3 regions of the Acetobacter vaccinii genome follow, and region 1 is predicted to be linked to each of the others. Evidence: riboswitches for the same ligand, from Rfam matches in the RefSeq annotation. Region 1 holds a riboswitch; each other region holds the start of a gene.
The links. A riboswitch is a leader RNA that binds a small molecule or an ion and turns the genes downstream of it on or off. The one in region 1 is predicted to bind cobalamin.
Positions count from the first base shown of each region.

Region 1 (6,441 bases):
ACCCAGAAAGCTGACCTAGCCGAATTGCGGCATACAATTTGTGCTCAGGTTGTGACCAATTCCGCCACTCGTATGGTGACATTCGACATGCCACGTCGGGACGCCACACACCCAGACTATCACAAGGGGGTGGACAACTGGCATGAGGCAATAGCCCAAATATGGCAGGAGACAATTACCACGCATCTTACCCAGCATAGCCAGCAAGACTGCATAGTCGCCTTGTTGGTTTGGGGAGATCCCGCGTTGTATGACAGCACTCTGCGCATTGCATCGCGCCTTTCCCCACCACCTCGGGCGGTGCGGAGTGTTCCTGGCATCATGTCTTTGAACATGCTGGCCGCCGCACATACGATTGCGCTTAATGACATCGGAGCTCCATTTGTTGTCACCACAGGCCGACAGTTGCGGGACCATGGTTGGCCACAGGGTGCGGACACGGTCGTGGTCATGCTCGATGGTGAATGCTCGTTCCAGCAGATCGACACAAAAAACGTGACAATTTACTGGGGGGCTTATGTTGGTATGGCCGAGCAAATCCTGTTGTCGGGTCCGCTGGAACAGGTTGGGCAACGGATTATAACCACGCGGGCAGACGCTCGGGCCCAGCATGGATGGATTATGGATATTTACTTGCTGCGACGGCAGCCATCTGCCTGAAATGCTAGGATAGTATGAAGCTCTTCTGCATTGCTTCCAGTGCGCCTGCTGATATGCGGCGAGGTTTTATCCCTGCTCGTAACAGTCTTAGCGAGTTAGAGGCAGGTTCCGCGGCATGGCTGCAAACAGTGGAGCCGCAGTGCCTAATGATTATTGGGCCCGATGTCTCTCTCATGGGGCAGCCTTGTTTCGAGCAGAATATCCAGGTTGTCCCGGCACTTAGTGATCGTGATCATGGTGAGTGGCATGGCCGTAATTTGCGGGACCTGTCACCGACAGCATTGCGGGATTGGTTGAATGATCCCCAATTTTCCCCACCCTCGGGGGAAAGTGCAGGCGCGGTTTTTGACCGCATCGGTGGCTGGCTTGGCAGTTTAGCCAATGATGCTAGTCACCGGGTCATCATTGCCCGTCCGGCAGTGATACGGATGCTGTTAATTCATGGTCTGGGTGGTGGAGTAGAAATGGTTGGGCGCTTGGATGTGCCGCCGTCAAGCCGTAGTGACATGTCTTACCATATGGGTTGGCGTGTTTCCCGCATAGGTGTGCCGCTTGGTTAAGACTATGTTGCCTGTGTGAACCTTCTTGACCCATGAGAACATGAAGGGGTTCCCATGGCTTTGCTGCTTCCAGACTGTTGGATCGGTGCAGCAAAGCACCCCCGATAATCAGGCAGAGCTTTAGCGCCTGGGGCGCTGTGAAATATCTGTCGAGAGTAGAACGGGTGTTGCCAATCGCCCGAAAATCAACCCCAGCGCACTCCATAAGACAATTTGCATGCCAATGGCCGCTTCGCGGAAGCGCCAGAGAACGACGGCAGGAAAATCTTGTGGAACCTCATTGATATCCACAAGGCCTGCTTGCACCAGCGCAGTCAGGGCTATGAAGATACCAACTGCCGCTATAGCCCCATTCCAGGTTCCAAAACGCTGTATCAATCGCTGGCCCAGTAGAATGGAAACCGCCATGACACAGACCGACAGCATGATCATGCCAAAATACGTGACAGTTCGCAGGCCTATGGTTTCTTCCAGGCCTACAGCGGGGGGATTGGGAGGGTATTTGAGATCAGGGATCAACACAAAGGTCAGAAACCCGGCCCCGGCCAGCAGTAACGCCAAGGCGCGGGGTGACAGCCCCCCTACCCGTCCATAAGCCAGGCTGAAGACAACAGCAAAAACACCGCCATAAGCCGCACCATACATGACCGCAGCTGTCAAAAGGCCTAAGGAGGCCTGGATGCTGCGGCTGACGAGTTCTGGCTCAGGGGCTATCCCTTTTGCTGCATCCTGCGTCGCTTCAAAGGCGATAGAAAGGGCAACTTGTGGCTCGCCAAACAGGCGTGCAAAAACAAAGGCAAGGCATGCCGCGCAAACACCGGCAATCATGCCACGCGCCAGAAGGCGTCCGGCCATGAGACTATTCCTGCTGTCAGTGGCAGGGGAAACCCAGCAGGTGCCGTCCGTCATGCACAAATTCATGCACGGCATGACCGGAAAGTAACGCAGTGGCCCCCTGTTCAGCACCCACGAAATACAGGAGCATTGCCGACAAAATCAGGCCAAAAATCGCCCAGGGAAGAAGTGCGCGCACAGGAATGGCAACTGGTGCGGCGGCAGGAATGGGCGAGGAAAAACCGTGGCTCATGATAAACTCCGCTCGGAAAATCGCGTTCCGGGGTGGGACAAGGGCTAGCAGGGGTCTGGCTTTGTGCACGCATGGCGTGACGACAATTACAGTGGCGCGACCGCGTCGGGCTTACACCGACTTCCCTGCTATTACTGTCCCAAGACTACACGGTGGCGCATGGTTTGAAAAGCAGGTGCCGTGGCCAAGACTCAAAACAGTCTCTTGATAGGCAGTAAATGCGTGGTTATGAACACACCACAAGTCGATGGTTCCGTGCGAACGGATGAAAAGGGAATGCTGTGCGCTTTGGCAGGACAAATAGTCCGGAAGCCAGTCAGCAACTGCCCCCGCAACTGTTGGCGGTGAGAATGTGTCCTTATTGTTTCTTTGCGGAAACAAGCCACTGGCCTGAGTGAGGCTGGGAAGGTTGGGCAGATATCTGTGATCCGCGAGTCAGGAGACCTGCCATCGTCATGATAAGCCTGAGTATCGGTCGGGGATGGCCGGTTCCTGAGAGAGTGATGATGATGAGCCTCCTGTGTGTCGTGTGCCATGCAGCACATGGTTTTTTGCCTGCAAGAAAGATCTCAGGCTTACAGCTCGGCTAATGGCCATTCTGCTCTTCTGATATTTTCGGCTTCATCAGGCCTGTTTATCCATGTCTTTCCGGCAATCCTGAGTGTTGTTTCTATCGGGAACGAACATAGGACTATCCCGGTCACATAGCAATTGAACTGGATGAACACGCGGCCTTTGCACGCTGCAGGATCACTATGACTATTCACTCATTTTCTTCAATGCGGCTCCGGTGTGGAACTATTCAACGGGCCAGTCAGCGGCATTTGGTTACGGCAACAGCTCTGTTTTCACTCTCCCTGCCCTCTTTTTTCGTTCTGTTGACACAACCAGCTTTTGCGGAAGACGAAGAGAAACCCAAGTATGCCCTGCGTTCCAGCACACAGGCCGCAGTTAACTCTCCCCGACAGCCAAAGGGCCCCGGGGGTGCCGCCTCAAAACCTGTAGCATCCGAGAAAGTGGATGCGGGCAATCGACCCGCTGAAGTTGTTCAGGTCATAGCTTCCCGTCATAATCTTCTGGGCCGAGCCGCGACTGCCAGTGAAGGGTCGCTGACTGCACGGGAGATACAATTGCGACCTGTCTACCGTGTTGGCCAACTGCTGGAGGCTGTACCCGGTCTGGTCGTGACATCTCATTCCGGTGAGGGCAAAGCCAATCAGTTTCTGTTACGTGGCTTCAACCTCGACCATGGTACAGATTTGGCAACATTTGTTGATGATATGCCGATTAACGGTGTCAGTAATGCTCATGGGCAAGGATACACGGACCTCAATTTTCTTATTCCCGAGACGTTGTCTGGTGTTGATTATACCAAGGGGCCGTTTCACGCGGATATTGGTGACTTTGGCGTTGCTGGCTCGGACCATATGAAACTGGCTGATGAAATTCGACGGCAGATCAGCCTGAGTGCGGGTACGTTAGGTGATTATCGTGCCTATATTGGCGGCACCACGCACTTTGAAAATGGTGACCGGTGGGTCAATGCTTTCAATATTTCGCATTCAGATGGACCATGGAAATATCCAGATAATGCTCGCAGCATTCGGGCTCTGTCGCGTTACACACATGGTAGTGCAGCCAGTGGTTTTGACCTGACAGCCATGTTTTATCGTGGTCAATGGCGTGCAACCAATGACCAGCCGCTTGCGGCCTATTCCGAAGGACTGATCAGCCGTTATGGTTCATTGGATCCGACTGATGGTGGTTTCTCGGAGCGGTACAGCCTGTCAGGACACTATCATCTTAGCCGCGATAACTGGAAATGGACGACAAGTGCTTTTGTTGCCCATGACAGGCTGACACTCTGGAACAACTTCACGCACTATCTGGATGATCCTGTGAATGGTGATCAGCAGCAGCAGGATGAAACACGCACTACTCTTGGCGGCAGTAGCGTCTATGCCCGGCAAGATCATGTTGGAACTGTTAAAACTGAAACCCAGGTTGGTGTGCAGGGTCGCTATGATTTTCTCTATGTTGACCGCCGCCATACACGACAACGTATTGCTCTTCCCAACTGCCCTTCCAGCCTTGAAGCAACCCGGCCTTACCTGTGTAATGCGGATACTATCGATTTGGGTGCAGTCGGACTTTTTGTGCAGAATACGACGCACTGGTTGCCGTGGTTACGTACGGTTGTGGGGCTGCGTGAAGACTATCAAGGCGGCACTGATAGTAACGAGGTTGATGGCAGCCTGACACGACGGCATCAGTGGTTGTTCCAGCCCAAAGGTAGCCTGATATTTGGGCCATGGCAGAAAACAGAGCTTTATCTCAGTGCGGGGCGTGGCTTTCATTCCAATGATTTCCGCTCTGTTTCCGGTTCTTATGCATCTGGTGAGTTCACCAAAGGCTCGGTAACAGTTCCTCTTATGACATCAGCCGTCAGTGGTGAAGTCGGGGTTCGAACGACGCCCCTGCGCCACCTGAACGTTCAAGCTGCCGCCTTTATTATCGATTTTGATTCTGAACTTAGCTACGACGGAGATGCAGGGGTAACTTCCCCAGGGCCTGCCAGCCGACGCAAAGGTGTGGAATTATCTGCACAATACACGCCCTTCCAATGGCTTGAGATCAATACTGATCTCTCATTCGCCAAAGCTCGTTACCAGGCAAAAGACCTCTCGAAATATGGTATCGATGGACCTTATGTCACAAATGCACCGAGTTTTGTCTGGTCATTCGGTATCATTCTGGATCGAGGGCCTTGGTATGGGGGATTACAGGTTCGCTGGTTAGGTGGCTACCCTCTCGTGGAGGATAACAGCCTGCGCTCGAGTGGATACAAAGAGGTCAACATGAACCTAGGCTATCGCTTTACTTCCAAGCTGAAGTTAGAAGCAAGTGTGTTTAACGCGTTCGATACTCACGCTTATGCAGCACAATATGCTTATGATTATCGCCTGACACCAACATCTAGCGTTCAAACAGGGGCCACAGGTCATCCCATTGAGCCTATTTCTGCACGCTTGTCTTTAACAGCCGGGTTTTAAGCGGAGGATTAGGTTCTGTTGACAAAAGACGGTAGCCACAGTTTTACGGCTGCGAGGTTAAGAAAGGCGAGAAACGATTTTCTTGTCTTGTCATAGCGTGTGGCGATACGTCGGAACTGCTTCAGCTTGTTGAACATCCGCTCGATACGGTTGCGATCCCGATAACAACGGAAGTCGCAGGGGATATCCTCTGTGCGGTTTGAACGCGGCGGGATAACAGGAAGAATACCTCGAAAAAGCAGGTTCTGCCGTATCCTGTCACTATCATACCCTTTGTCGGCCAGAAGTCGGCGCGGTGTCACGACCGGTAGGTCCATCAGGGCATCAGCGCCAGAGTAGTCAGAAATTTCACCGCCCGTCAGTTCAAAGCCAAGAGGGCGTCCCTGACCGTCAACGCGGGCGTGGATCTTGCTCGTAAAGCCGCCGCGGCTTCGACCAAAGCCTTCCTTATGAGTCCCCCTTTTGCGCCAGCCGCCTGGCTGTGACCCCGAATGACCGTGCTGTCGATCATGTGCTGCCAGTCATCGGTCAGGCCGAGTTCAACCAGCGTTTCCAGTAGAGCGTCCCAGACGCCTTGCTCTGCCCATCGACGGAACCGCACATACACTGAGTTCCATTTTCCGTAGCGCTCATGCATGTCCCGCCACGGACAACCGACACGCAGGACATAAAGCATTCCGTTGAGAAACAGACGATTATCCTGTGCTGGTCGGGACCAGCGGCCACGTTCAGGCGGCAGCAGGCCGCCAATGATCGCCCATTCCTCGTCCGTCAGGTCGCCACGCATCCACAGGTCTCCGTAAAGACCCGCGTTGAATCACGTCCAGGCCAGCCTGCAAAGACCTTTTGTCAACAGAACCTAATGCTTAATCCAATATGTTGCGGCTAAAAGATGTAGGATACCCACAAACAAAGGGGTTTTCGACTCTTCCATTCCATCTCTATATCAAAGATAACTCCTGATAACCTTAAACTGAAGAAATTACATGAATGACAGGTGGTTATTGATCAGTTTTCTCAGGTATCAGATATTCTAAATCTTAAGTATAAACATTAAATATGCGAGTTGGATCGTTAATTC
Region 1 is NZ_CP043506.1:2,521,334-2,527,774, reverse strand. Features, by position in the region: gene cobF (precorrin-6A synthase (deacetylating)) at 1-660, shown strand, start outside; gene FLP30_RS11325 (histidine phosphatase family protein) at 675-1,220, shown strand; gene FLP30_RS11320 (CbtA family protein) at 1,341-2,075, opposite strand; gene FLP30_RS11315 (CbtB domain-containing protein) at 2,092-2,307, opposite strand; cobalamin riboswitch at 2,337-2,472, opposite strand; cobalamin riboswitch at 2,539-2,773, shown strand; gene FLP30_RS11310 (TonB-dependent receptor) at 3,063-5,360, shown strand; one part of gene FLP30_RS11305 (IS5 family transposase) at 5,369-5,820, opposite strand; one part of gene FLP30_RS11305 (IS5 family transposase) at 5,820-6,147, opposite strand.

Region 2 (6,441 bases), 1.0 Mb from region 1:
TGGTGGTGCTCAGGTGGTGCCCGTCCAGCGCGCTCTGGCTGCGTTCGCGGTAGGCGTCCTCAAGACCAAGGCGCTGGATGGTGACCGGGGGGGTGCAGCCTGCCAGTAAGATACAGGTCAACAGGCTGGCCAGCGCTCCGCCGCGCCGCACGGCAGCACCATAGGGGGGGGATGTGGTGGGGCGTGGGGGCAGGGGCGTATGGGGCATGGGGGTCAGACCGTCACTGGGCTTACGCGGTGGTTGATGACCTGGCCAATAATCAGCAGCGCCGGGCTTGATGCCTTTTGCTGTACAGCCAGATCAGGCAGTGTTTCCAGCGTGCCGGTGATCACCCGCTGGTCGGGGGTTGTGCCGCGTTCCACCAAAGCGGCGGGCCAGTCGGGTGGCAGACCGTGGGCGGTCAGCCTGGCGCAGATATGGGGCAGGGTGGACAGCCCCATGTAAATGACAACGGTCTGATTGTGCCGGGCTACGGCGTCCCAGTCCAGTGTGATGCTGCCATCGGCTTTGGCATGGCCGGTCATGAACAGGCAGGATTGTGCACAGTCGCGGTGTGTGAGCGGAATCCCCGCGTAGGAGGCACAGCCATTGGCAGCGGAAATGCCCGGCACAATGCGGAATGGCACGCCAGAGGCGGCCAGTGTTTCCATTTCCTCCCCGCCGCGCCCAAAAATAAAGGGGTCCCCCCCTTTCAGGCGGAGCACGCGTTGGCCCGCCTGAGCACGGCGCACCAGCTCGGCGTTAATGCCTTCCTGCGGCAGGGTGTGTTTGTTGCGGCTTTTGCCCACAAATATCCGCTCTGCATCACGGCGGACATAATCCAGAATGCCGGGGGCTACCAGATTGTCATACAGCACGGCATCAGCGTCCTGCATCAGGCGCAGGGCGGCAAGGGTCAGCAGGTCCGGGTCACCCGGTCCGGCCCCGACAAGCCAGACCTCGCCCCGCTGGGTGTGGTTGGCCAGCAGGCTGTCCAGCTCCTGCCGGGCCTGCTGGGTCTGCCCTTGGCGGGCCAGATGCCCGCCCATACCGTCCAGGAACCGTTCCCAGAGCTGGCGGCGCTCGGCAGGGTCGGGCAGTTTCTCACGCAGCCAGTGGCGCTGGGCCTGCATGAAGGCGGCCAGACGGCCAAGCCCCGCGGGCATGATTTCCTCTATACGTGCGCGCAGGCGGCGGGCCAGAACGGGGGCAGCCCCCCCGGTGGACACCGCAATCTGCACCGCCCCCCGGCTGACAATGGCGGGGGTGATGAAGCTGGAAATTTCAGGGTCATCCACCGCGCAGACAGGAATACCATGGTCCTGGCACAGCGTGGCCAGTGCGCTGTTCAGCCCCCGGTCGTCTGTTGCCAGATAGGCCAGACGGTAACGGGGGGCCAGCAGGGTTGCGGCATCTTCTGGCCGGGCATGGGTGGCTTTGTGCGTTATGGCACCTTCGTCCGCCAGTTGGCGCAGTTCTGCGCAGAGTGTGGCGGAGACAACATGCACCTGTGCCCCGGCCCCCAGCAGAAGCCGCACCTTGTTGGCCGCAACCTGCCCCCCGCCCACGACCAGGGCTGGCGCATCGGCCATGCGGAGCATAACAGGAAACCAGGCTGACGGATCGGATGATGGCTGCATGCCGCATGAGCAAGCAGGCTTTGCCCTCGGATGCAAGAGAGAATACGCGCTTTTCCCCGGTGGTGTGTCATGGATGCGGGCGTGCAACGCATGGTTTTTGCTCGCACTGGCGGGTGTGGGGCGGTAGTGTCGGGCCTGACGGTCGATGGTGCCGCGCAAGCGGCTGAAAAGGGAACACCGTAAGCCCAGCGCCACAGGGCAAGTCGGTGGCTGTGCCCGCAACTGTAGGCAGCCGTCTGGCTCCGGCACCCGTGTTTCGGGTAGTCACTGGCCCTGTGGGGCCGGGAAGGCAGGAGGCAGGGGAGAGGCTGCAAGTCAGGAGACCTGCCATCGTCTTTTTCAGCCATGTCACCCGCCGGGACCAGCGGGGGGCAGAGTAGCCTGCATGATTTTCAGCCCCTTGCCCCCTCAGGGGCGCTCCTACCCTGCCACTGGGGGCGGGGCGGCGGAGATGCACCCATTGGTGCGGCATCTGCTGTCCCTTGCGCCAGACCGGGCTACCGCCCTGCGCGTGCATGACGGCCCCCCTTTGCAGGAGGAAGCCAGCCTGCAACAGGCGGGGGCGCAGATACTGCACAGCCTTGTCGGGGCAGTGCCTGCCGAATTTGCCGCACGTGGCACCCGGCTTGAAACGGTGTTTCGCCCTTTGCTGGACGAGGCTCTGGCTCTTGCCCTGCGTGTTCGCTTTCCGGGGGCTGCGGCATCTCCGGCAGGGCAGGCTATTGTGCAGGCCTACGTGGCTGCTCAGCAGGTTGTTGGGGCGCAGCGGGCAGCCATGGCGTTATATTGCGCACGCTAAGCTTGTAATCCTGGTGCGGCTTGGAGGCAGGTCAGCGATCGCCCAAGCCTGCCTTCTGCCGCCAGTGGCGGGGTGAAAGCCCGCTCCATTTCCTGAAAGCCCGGCTGAAGGCGCTGGTTTCGGAATATCCCAGCTGGGTCGTAATGGTGCTTATGTCGTGCTCTGGCAGGCGCAGCAGACGTTGGGCTTCGGCATAGCGCACGCTTTCCAGCAGGCTGGAATAGGACAGGCCCTGCTCGGCCAGCCTGCGTTGCAGGGTCCAGGTGGGCATGTCCAACTGGGCCGCCAGTGTGGCGATGGTATTTGCACCTGTGGGCAGGTCACGCAGGATGAGGGCATGTGCCTGTTCGCGCAGCGTCTGGGGCTGCGCTACGGCAGGGGTATGCCCGCGGGCAAGCGCAATCAGGGAAGCCCGCATGATATCCAGCATGACAGGGTTGGCGTCGGGCATGGGGCGGTGCAAGTCCGCAGTGCGGAAGACCAGAGCATTCACACTCTGCCCGAAGTGGACATCAGCCTGAAACGCATCCCGGTGGGCGTTTGCCTGTTCGGGCTGGGGGTGGGTAAAGCAGACGGCTTGGGGTGTCCAGTCTGGCCCCAGCGCATGGCGCAGCAGGTTGGTGAACATGCCCAGCGTCAGTTCCGCATCATGGCGGCGTTCTGTAATGGCCGGGTCCAGAATGGCGTATTCCAGCCGTATCAGGGGGCCTGCGCGCACCAGGCGGGTGTGGGTCAGGGCCTGATGGTAGCCAAAGTGTGTAGCCAGGTTGCTGACAGCCTCCTCCACCGTGGCGGAGAGCAGGGCCACAAAGCCGATCAGCCCCAGCATCTGGGGTTGGAACTGCTGGCCAAACCACAGGCCCAGATTGCCGTCCCCTGTCTCCCGCGCGGCTTCGTGGAACAGGCGGCAGTATCCATCCAGGCTCAGCCGGTCGGTGGGCATGGCAAACTGGCGGGTGCACAGCCCGGCCCGGCCCGCAATGCGGTCAATGTCGCCGCCGCGCTCGGTCATGAAACGTTCAACGCCTGCCGCCGCGGCGGCCAGAACGCCGGGGGGTGATGCGCTGTCAGCCGGAGCCATGCGGTCCTTGTCCTGCGTGGTGTGGCAGCACATGGGGTGTGCCGCGTGTGACCAAGTGTCAAGAATTTGTGCGATGCGGTCAAGCCGTGGACGGGCGGACATGATACGTTGCATGATCGAACCAAGGGGCATGCCAGCCCATGCCCAAGGTGCTGCCAGTTGGGAGAAGGGACAGGTCGGATGGCGTATCAGCATGCCCTGGGGGGTGAAACCTATCGTTTCGACACCTTGCAGCAGCTTCTGGCGGTGGCCTCACCCGCCCGGTCGGGGGACCAGCTTGCGGGGCTTGCCGCCGGGTCAGACGCCCAGCGCGTGGCAGCCCGCCATGCGTTGGCCGACCTGCCGCTGGACACATTCCTCAAGACCGCGCTGGTGCCGTATGAGGCGGACGATGTGACCCGCCTGATTATCGACACGCATGACGCGGCGGCCTTTGCGCCTGTGTCCCATATGACAGTCGGCCAGTTCCGCGACTGGCTGCTGTCGCACGAGGCCGATAGTGCTGCCCTGGCGGCTGTAGCGCCGGGGCTGACGCCGGAAATGGTGGCTGCAACCAGCAAGATCATGCGCAATCAGGATCTGATGAGTGTGGCCCGCAAGGTACGGGTTATTACCCGTTTCCGTAACACCATCGGGCTGGAAGGGTGCCTGACCACGCGCCTGCAACCCAACCACCCGACAGATGACCTGAAAGGCATTGCGGCGTCCACGCTGGATGGCCTGCTGTGCGGCATGGGGGATGCGGTTATAGGCATTAACCCCGCGACAGACAGTGTCGCCAATGGTCTGGCGTTGCTGGACATGCTCGACCATGCCCGCCAGCTTTATGACATTCCGACCCAGACTTGCGTGCTGACCCATGTGACCAACACGATCGAGATCATGAACCGCGGTGGCGCGGTGGATCTGGTGTTCCAGTCCATTGCCGGGACACAGAAGGCGAATGAGGGCTTTGGCGTCACCCTTGGTATTTTGCAGGAGGCGTATGAGGCTGCTCTGTCGCTTGGGCGCGGCACGCTGGGGCAGAATGTCATGTATTTTGAAACCGGGCAGGGTGCCGCCCTGTCAGCCGGGGCGCACCATGGTCTGGACCAGCAGACAGTGGAGACCCGTGCCTATGCCGTGGCCCGCGCTTATAAGCCGCTTCTGGTCAACACGGTGGTGGGGTTTATCGGTCCTGAATATCTGTATGACGGCAAACAGATTATCCGTGCCGGGTTGGAGGACCACTTCTGTGCCAAGCTGCTGGGCGTACCCATGGGGTGCGATGTCTGCTACACTAACCACGCTGAGGCTGATCAGGATGATATGGACACCCTCATGGTGCTGCTGGCCACGGCGGGCATTACCTTCCTGATCGGGGTACCCGGCGCGGATGATGTGATGTTGAATTACCAGAGCCTGTCTTTTCATGACATTCTGACCCTGCGCAGCCTGGTGGGGCTACGTCCGGCACCGGAATTTGCCGCCTGGCTGGACAGGATGGGCCTGTATGATCAGGCGCGGGAGCGCATGCGCGCCCTTAGCCCCAGACAGAGCCTACTGGCAGGCATGGCAGGTGTAGCATGACGCATTATACCCCCCGCAGGCCCGGTCAGGTTGCCCCGCAGCAGACGCAGGGGGACGACTGGCAGCCTCTGCGCCAGTTCACACGGGCGCGTATTGGTCTGGGGCGCAGTGGTGATGCGCTGAAAACACCTGATGTGCTGGCGTTTCAGGCCGCCCATGCCCGTGCGCGGGATGCTGTGCATACACCGCTGGATGTGCAGGGTATGATGCAGACGCCGGGGCTGGAAGATGCCCTGCATGTTGGCAGCCGCGCGCCCGACCGGCCTACATACCTGCGGCGACCCGATCTGGGACGCAGGCTGTCCGATGCGTCGCTGGCGATGTTGGAAAAAGGCGACTGGGACGTTGTTTTTGTCGCAGGCGATGGTCTGTCCGCCACCGCTACGCAGGAGGGTGCGATTGCCCTCTTTGAGGCCATGCGTGAGCGGTTGAGTGACTGGCGCATTGCCCCGCTGGTTATTGCTACACAGGCCCGCGTTGCCTTGGGGGATGATATTGCCCAGGCTATGGGGGCCAGAATGGTGGTGGTGATGATTGGGGAGCGACCGGGCCTGAGCGTTGCCAACAGCCTTGGAATATACCTGACCTATGCCCCCTATGTCGGGTGCCCGGATTCTGCCCGTAACTGCATTTCCAACATGCACCCTCACGGCCTGCCCGTGCCGGTAGCGGCCGACAAACTGGCCTGGCTGATGCGCGAGGCCCGACACCTGAAGCTGACAGGGGTTGGCTTAAAGGACGCCGCCCCGGAGACTGATGTTATCGAGGTGGAAAAAAAGCTGACCTGACATGGATTTTCAGGACTATCCGTTACACGCAGTCCGCAACAGGGAGTATTCCTGACCCCAAGGCACTAGCCCGGAAACCCCGGAGGGGGCTGTTGGCCCCAGTTCCATTCCGTAATGGCGTGGTTTGTAAAAAATTGTGGCTCTGTTGTGGAGTATCTCCGGGACGACAGCCGAGAGTTGACAGTCTTCACCCCGCCCGTTCAGGTAGCCCCTTTTGTGCGCCAGTAGGGGATGATGATGGGTGTCAGGCAGAGCCACAGTGCCAGAGCAACAAGGCATGTTTGGGGGCAGGTGGCCTGTGTTGCCGTATTGGGTTTGCTGACAGGGCTGGTCCCTGCCCATGCCGAAGGGGAAGTGGCAGCCAGTTGCCAGGCTTTTGGTCCGGGCAACACGCTGCCCACCATTACCCGCCCGTTCATGCTCAAGGGGGCGAGTGTCCTGTGCAACCACGGGTATGCGGTCATGGTATCGTCCGTGACCCATACGCCGCTCTGGTCGGCTGAACATCTGGTGGCAGCAGAACTGGAGGCTGCAGCCGATCTGCCCCGCACAGGGTCATTCTACGCCGATCCCCGGTGGCAGGG
Region 2 is NZ_CP043506.1:1,507,497-1,513,937, forward strand. Features, by position in the region: gene FLP30_RS06740 (esterase/lipase family protein) at 1-208, opposite strand, end outside; gene cysG (siroheme synthase CysG) at 214-1,620, opposite strand; cobalamin riboswitch at 1,750-1,966, shown strand; gene FLP30_RS06750 (hypothetical protein) at 2,006-2,419, shown strand; gene qhpR (AraC-like transcriptional regulator QhpR) at 2,451-3,500, opposite strand; gene FLP30_RS06760 (ethanolamine ammonia-lyase subunit EutB) at 3,681-5,069, shown strand; gene eutC (ethanolamine ammonia-lyase subunit EutC) at 5,066-5,857, shown strand; gene FLP30_RS06770 (DNA/RNA non-specific endonuclease) at 6,149-6,441, shown strand, end outside.
Region 2: it holds a riboswitch for cobalamin, as region 1 does, so the genes downstream of both, FLP30_RS06750 (hypothetical protein) here and FLP30_RS11310 (TonB-dependent receptor) in region 1, are expected to answer to the same signal.

Region 3 (6,441 bases), 800 kb from region 1:
GCTGCAAAGCCCAGAGGTTCAAAAGGCGTGTGGCGCAGGCGTGAGACCAGCCAGCGCATGGAGGCACTTGCCCAGACCCCCACCAGCCGCATGCACAGCATAATGCCATAGATCCCCACAATCAGCAGGCCAAGCTGCCACATGCTGGCGTTATGCTCACGCACCACATGCTGCGCCTGCCTGAGCAATGAGGGAAGTTGAAGCCCGAGGAACAGGAAGATCAGCGCGTTGAAGACATAGCGCACCACGTTCCATACTGTATTGGCCTGGATGCGGGTTGTGGTGGCGGCCTCTTCCACTGCGCCGGACAGTTTAAGCACCATGCAGCCGGACACAGCGGCCAGAATGCCTGAACACCCTGCGGCTTCGGCAATGGCGTACATCAGGAACGGCAGCAGCAGTACGAGCACGATCTGGGACTGAGCATCGTCAAAGCCACGGTGGATCAGCAGGTGGTCGGCCTTGGCCGCCAGCCACGCCACCATGCCGCCAATAACCAGCCCGCCGACAGCGACCAGAAGGAACGAACCAAATGCCTGCTGGTAGGAAAATTCGCCAGTCAGCGCGTCCGCCATGGCAAAGCGGAAGCACACAAGGCCTGATGCATCATTAAAGAGGGCCTCGCCCGACAGCAGTTGCAGCAGGCGGGCAGGCACACGCTTGCCCTGCACCAGGCTGGAGACCGCAACCGTATCAGTGGGGGACAGGGCTGCTGCCAGCGTAAAGCACACAGGTAACGACAGAACCGGCAAAATCCAGTGGATCGCGTAGCCGCAGACCAGTGTGTTCAGCACCACCAGCCCAAAGGCCAGAAACAGGATAGGCCCCCGCATCTGCCCGAATTCGCGCAGCGGCATATGAAAGGCATCAGCAAACAGCAGAGGCGGAAGGAACAGGAACATGAACAGTTCCGGGTAGAGTTCAATCCGCATGCCGCACAGGGCGGTAATGCTGCCCAGCAGGATAAGAATAAGGGGCTGGGGCACTTTTTGGTGAAAGGCCGTGGCCAGAACACTGCCCAATGCTGCAAGCCAGAGCAGGAGCAGGGTCATTTCTACCGTAAACATGGCATCCGTTCTTCGCGAAGGTGTCTGTAGCGCAAGGGTAGGCAGGGTATGCCCGCCCAGCGTGGTGGGCACCAGTCCTGATATCCTGTTCCGGCTCTCTCCATCGTCAGGGGTACCATCAAGTGCGTGTGGGAAGAGGGAGGGGGAGCCGGGCCGGAGCAGGCGGCATGTATGGGGGTTTTCATAACAGCCAGACCGGGAAATGACGAACTCCAAGCCTGCATGGCAAGGCTGCTTTTGGGGCAGTCAAGGCCCATGGGTGCGATAGGAGTGTTGCGCGAAAGTGACAGCGTGACGGAGGGTGCGGGCGACCATGCATTAAGAGTTGTTATGTTATATTATAACATATAGATATCGCGACCAGGCTCATTCCAGTTCCAGGTCAGATGTTCGATGATACGCCCCGTTTCTGCTTCGCTCGTCTGTTCCGCCACCGTGTATCTGCTCTGCGGTACGGCTGCCGCACGGGCCCAGACCTCGCAGGCGGCAGAGACAACCTCCACCCCTCAGAAAGTTCTTGCCCATAAGGCAGGAGCAAGCACGCCTGCGACACCCGCCACCACGGCCAAAGCCACCCCGGTGGCCGAGGCTGGCTATCAGTCGCGCCAGAATGAAAATGTCATTGTGACAGCGCATCTCGACAGCAGGCGGCTGGCGCTGTCCCCCTCCACTGGGGCGACGGTCTATACGTTCAGCCGCAAGGCGATCGAGGCCATTCCGGGGGGTGATAATACGCCCCTTAACCAGGTGCTGCTTCAGGCCCCCGGCGTTGCCCAGGACAGCTACGGGCAGATCCATGTGCGCGGCGACCATAACGAGGTGCAGTTCCGCCTTGATGGCGTGCAGTTGCCCGAAGGGCTGAGTGTCTTCGGTCAGGCGTTGATGACACGCTTTGCGGATCAGATGTCCCTGACAACAGGTGCGCTACCCAGCCAGTTTGGCTTTTTGCAGGCGGCGGTGGTTGATATTACCACACGCAATGGTGCCAACAGCCCCGGTGGGGAAGTATCGGTTTATGGTGGGGCGCGGGACTACTTCTTCCCCTCGCTGCGGTATGGGTTCCAGAAGGGCAAGTGGGATTTTTTTGCCACGGCCGACTTTGTGCATGACCGGGTGGGGATTGAAAATACGACCCCCTCCTTTAACGCGCTGCATGATCTGAGCAACCAGTACCATTTCCTCGGTCATGCCCGGTACACAATGGATGAGAATACGCGCATCAGCTTTATTGCGGGTGTGTCCAACGCGGAATATCAGCTTCCCAATAATCCGGGGCAGCAGACGCAGTTTGTTATGCCCTCCTATTCCGGCAGCGATCTGGCGCATCACCTTTCTGGCAGTGCAGATAGTGCGGCGCTGAATGAGCACCAGAAGCAGATTACCGATTTTGCGGTTCTGGCGTTGCAGAAGGAAATCGGCAAATTCAGTTTGCAGGATTCCGTTTTTGCCCGTTACAGCAGCCTGCGCTATTCCCCCGACTGGCTGGGTGATCTGGTGTATAACGGCATTGCCCAGCAGGCGGCGCGTTCGGTGTTTTCCATGGGCACCCAGCATGACGTGACATGGCGGGCAGCCCCCCGGCATACCGTGCGCTTTGGCTTTCAGGTGTTTGTCGAGCGCACAACGTCCAAGACTATGTCCAGCGTTTTCCGCCAGACAGGGGAGGATGCGGCTGGTGAGGCTGTGTATGACCCCCAGCCTGTGACCATTTATGACGGCAGCGGCAAGACCGGCATGGTCTATGGGCTGTACGCGCAGGACGAATGGCGGCCGACAGACACACTGACCATCAACTATGGCCTGCGCTTTGATGGCGTGAGTGAATATACGTCGGAAAATCAGGTCAGCCCACGCATCAACGTGGTGTGGAAGCCGTGGCGCGGGGGTGTGCTGCATGCGGGTTATTCCCGCTACTTTACGCCGCCGCCGTTTGAGATTGTGGGCACGTCCTCACTCAACCGTTTTGCGGGCACCAGCGCGGCCCCTGCCAATTATCAGAGCACCAAGGTCAAAGCTGAAAGAGACCATTACTTTGATGCGGGGATCGAGCAGAGCATTCTGCCCGGCTGGCGTGTGTCGTTTGATGCGTATTACAAGCTGGCACATAACCTGATTGATGAAGGGCAGTTTGGTGCCCCCATTATTCTCAGCGGCTTCAATTACCGTCGCGGGCAGGTCAACGGGTATGAATTCAGCACGTCATACACGCATGGTCCCCTGTCCCTTTACGGCAACTTTGCCTGGTCGCGGGCTATCGGCAAGGATATTACCAGTGCCCAGTTCAACTTTTCGGACGAAGACCTGGCCTATATCCACAACCGCTGGATCCCGCTGGATCACGACCAGCGCTGGACTGCTTCTGCCGGGGTTACCTACAGCGCGTTTGATAAAACCCGCTTTCCGCTGCGGCTGTCGGCCACCATGCTGTATGGCAGCGGCCTGAGGGCTGATGGGGCAACCCCCAACGGGGCCAGCCTGTCACCTTATGCTACGGTCAATTTCTCGGCTGTGCAGACCATCCACAATACATTTGGCGGTCTGTGGCATGGTGATACGCAACTGCGGCTGGATGTGATCAACCTTGCTGACCACACCTATCTGCTGCGTGATGGGTCTGGCATCGGGGTGGGTGCTCCCCAGTATGGCCTGCGCCGTACAATCCTGTGTGGGATTGCACAGGGGTTCTAAAGTAAAGGCCGGGCGGTTGTGCCGCCCGGCCTTTTTAACGTTAGCCCTGAGGGGCTTCGACCAGCGCCGCTTTGAGGCGGGCTTCCCCTTCGGGGGAGAGTGAGGTCTGCACAATACGGGCATGGCCCTTGAACTGTGCCAGATCGGCCAGCACCTTGTCCGGCTGGGACTTGCGCACCAGTACGAACAGTGCCGAGGTGTTGGGCGGAATGGTGTCGCTGAGCGAGCGGATAAAGTCGTCGTTGATCCCGTAGTCGGAGAAAGACCCCGCCAGCGCCCCGGCTCCGGCCCCGACTGCACTGCCGATGACAAAGCCCGCCAGCGGGTTCAGGCACAGCAGGCCCACAAGCGTGCCCCAGAACCCGCCTGACAGCAGCCCCCAGGAGGCACCAGCCCGTTCCAGATTCACGCTCTGGTGCAGCCGTGCCTTGCCTGTGCCGTCACGCGTGACCACAACGGCGTCTTCCAGATCGAGCAGATATTCGGTTTCCAGCTTGCGGCATTCGGCAAGGACCTTTGCCGCGTCATCCACATGGTCAAAGCCCAGAACGATCAGATCAGACATGCTGTCTCCTCCAGTACGCTGCCGTGGCCACTCTGGCCGGGCATGGCATCCTGTTTGCGTTACGATATGGGCAGGATCATCCCCAAGTCCAGATGGGGGGTGCCATTGCAGCCCTTTGCAGGTGGCATGGGCGGGGCACGGACCAGTGTTGCCTGCCATCCGCAGTGGGAGCGTGATGTCAATTGTGCAACATGTTGCTTATTGACACAGGGGGGGGAGCCTATAAAGCACGAGGCATGATGGTTTCCCCCGCAGGGGATGAAAAGGGAACCGGGTGCCAGATGGCTTGCCATCTCATTCCCGGGCTGTCCCCGCAACTGTAGGCGGTGTTCCTGCGCGATCTGGCTGTTATGGCCAGCCCACTGGAAGGCACATTCCGGGAAGGGTTGCAGGGTTTTCCAACCGCAAGCCAGGAGACCTGCCATCATGCGGAGTTGCAGACGGGATAACGCTGGTCGGGGTGTGTCGGCGGGCTGGACTGGTGGTCACACCATACATGCGGGTGTCCTGCGTATGTATGGTTCAGTCAGCCGTAGTCTCGTGGCAACGCTCTAGCGTACGACTGCCATTGCCATGACCCTTCGATATTTCCTGCTTGCTGCGTCCGGTCTTGTGTTTGCCGGGCATGCCGCCCACGCTGCCACGTCCACGTCCACGTCCACGTCCACGTCCACGTCCACGTCCACGTCCACGTCCACGTCCACGGCTCAGGGGCAGGGTGTTGCGGCGGCACAGGGGGCAGCCCTGCACACGGTCGTCTCCCTCCATACCGATGTCTTTCCCGAGAACGTGACAGTCAGTGCTGCGCGCAGGCCCACGCTTGCGACCGAAATCGGGACGGCCACAAGCATTATCACCGAGCAGCAGATCCTGACCCAGCAACGCCGTACGTTGAGTGACGTTCTGGCCCGTCAGCCGGGTCTTACGGTGGTCAGCACCGGGGGTTTTGGGGGCACGACCTCCATTTTCATGCGGGGTAATAATGCCAACGAGGTCAAGGTCCGGCTGGACGGCATGGATATTAACGACGGCAGCACAACAGGCGGCCAGTTTGACCCCGCACAGTTTGTGACTGACGGCATGGGCCGTGTGGAAATTCTGCGCGGACCGCAAAGCGGGCTGTATGGGGCCGATGCCATGGCCGGGGTAATCGATATGACCACGGCACAGGGGCAGGGCCGCTTTACACCCTTTGTGCGGATTGAAGGCGGCGCTTACGGCACCTTTAACCAGACCCTGGGTGCGCGGGGCAGCAGTGGCCGCTTTCATTACAATGTGACGCTATCGCATTACCGGCAGGACGGTTTCCACGCTATTCCCGGCTATATCGACAAGTATTTCGGGGCTACGAGCGAGCAGCGGCATCGGGGCAACCGTAACGACAACCGCACCGCCAATATCCGCCTTGGTTACGATGTGACCAACACGCTGGACCTGGGGCTGACAGCCCGCCTGATCCAGGGCAACTATCACAGCTATAGCGCCTATAACCTGATGGACGAAGCCTATGGTCTCGTCGGGAGCGAGCGCGAGCATACGACCCAGAATGAGGCCATTGTTCGCGGCACGGCGCATCTGTCATCCTTTGCGGGCAAGTTCGATCAGATTATCGGTCTGGGCTACATGACCACGCGGCGGAGCTGGACGGAAACTGGCACGACGCTTGATGGCAGTTCCCTACTGTATGACCCCACCTATTACCGCTCCAGCCGCATCAAGGTGGACTGGCATGGCACCGTCAAGCTGCGTGAATATGGCACACTCCTTGTTGGTGCCGAGCATTTTCATGACTGGTTCAGCTCCAATCAGGGCAACACCTCTGGCACGGCAACGCCTTTTTACACGACAGCAGGCATGGATACCACGGCGGGGTATGGGCAGTACCAGGGTAACTGGAACCATATTCTCTATGGTGCTGCCAATATCCGCTATGACACCAATTCCCGCTACGGCAATTATGTGACATGGCGCGTGGCCCCGGCCATTCATATCCCCGGCACAGGCACGGTTATCAAGGCCAGCGGCGGCTCTGGTTTTCATGGGCCTTCGCTCTACCAGTTGTTCGGCAATCAGATCGGTCCCAGCTATGCCATCATGGGCAATCAGAAACTGCGGGCCGAA
Region 3 is NZ_CP043506.1:507,828-514,268, reverse strand. Features, by position in the region: gene FLP30_RS02275 (Na+/H+ antiporter) at 1-1,067, opposite strand, end outside; gene FLP30_RS02270 (TonB-dependent receptor) at 1,461-3,755, shown strand; gene FLP30_RS02265 (DUF1269 domain-containing protein) at 3,796-4,320, opposite strand; cobalamin riboswitch at 4,544-4,760, shown strand; gene FLP30_RS02260 (TonB-dependent receptor plug domain-containing protein) at 4,894-6,441, shown strand, end outside.
Region 3: it holds a riboswitch for cobalamin, as region 1 does, so the genes downstream of both, FLP30_RS02260 (TonB-dependent receptor plug domain-containing protein) here and FLP30_RS11310 (TonB-dependent receptor) in region 1, are expected to answer to the same signal.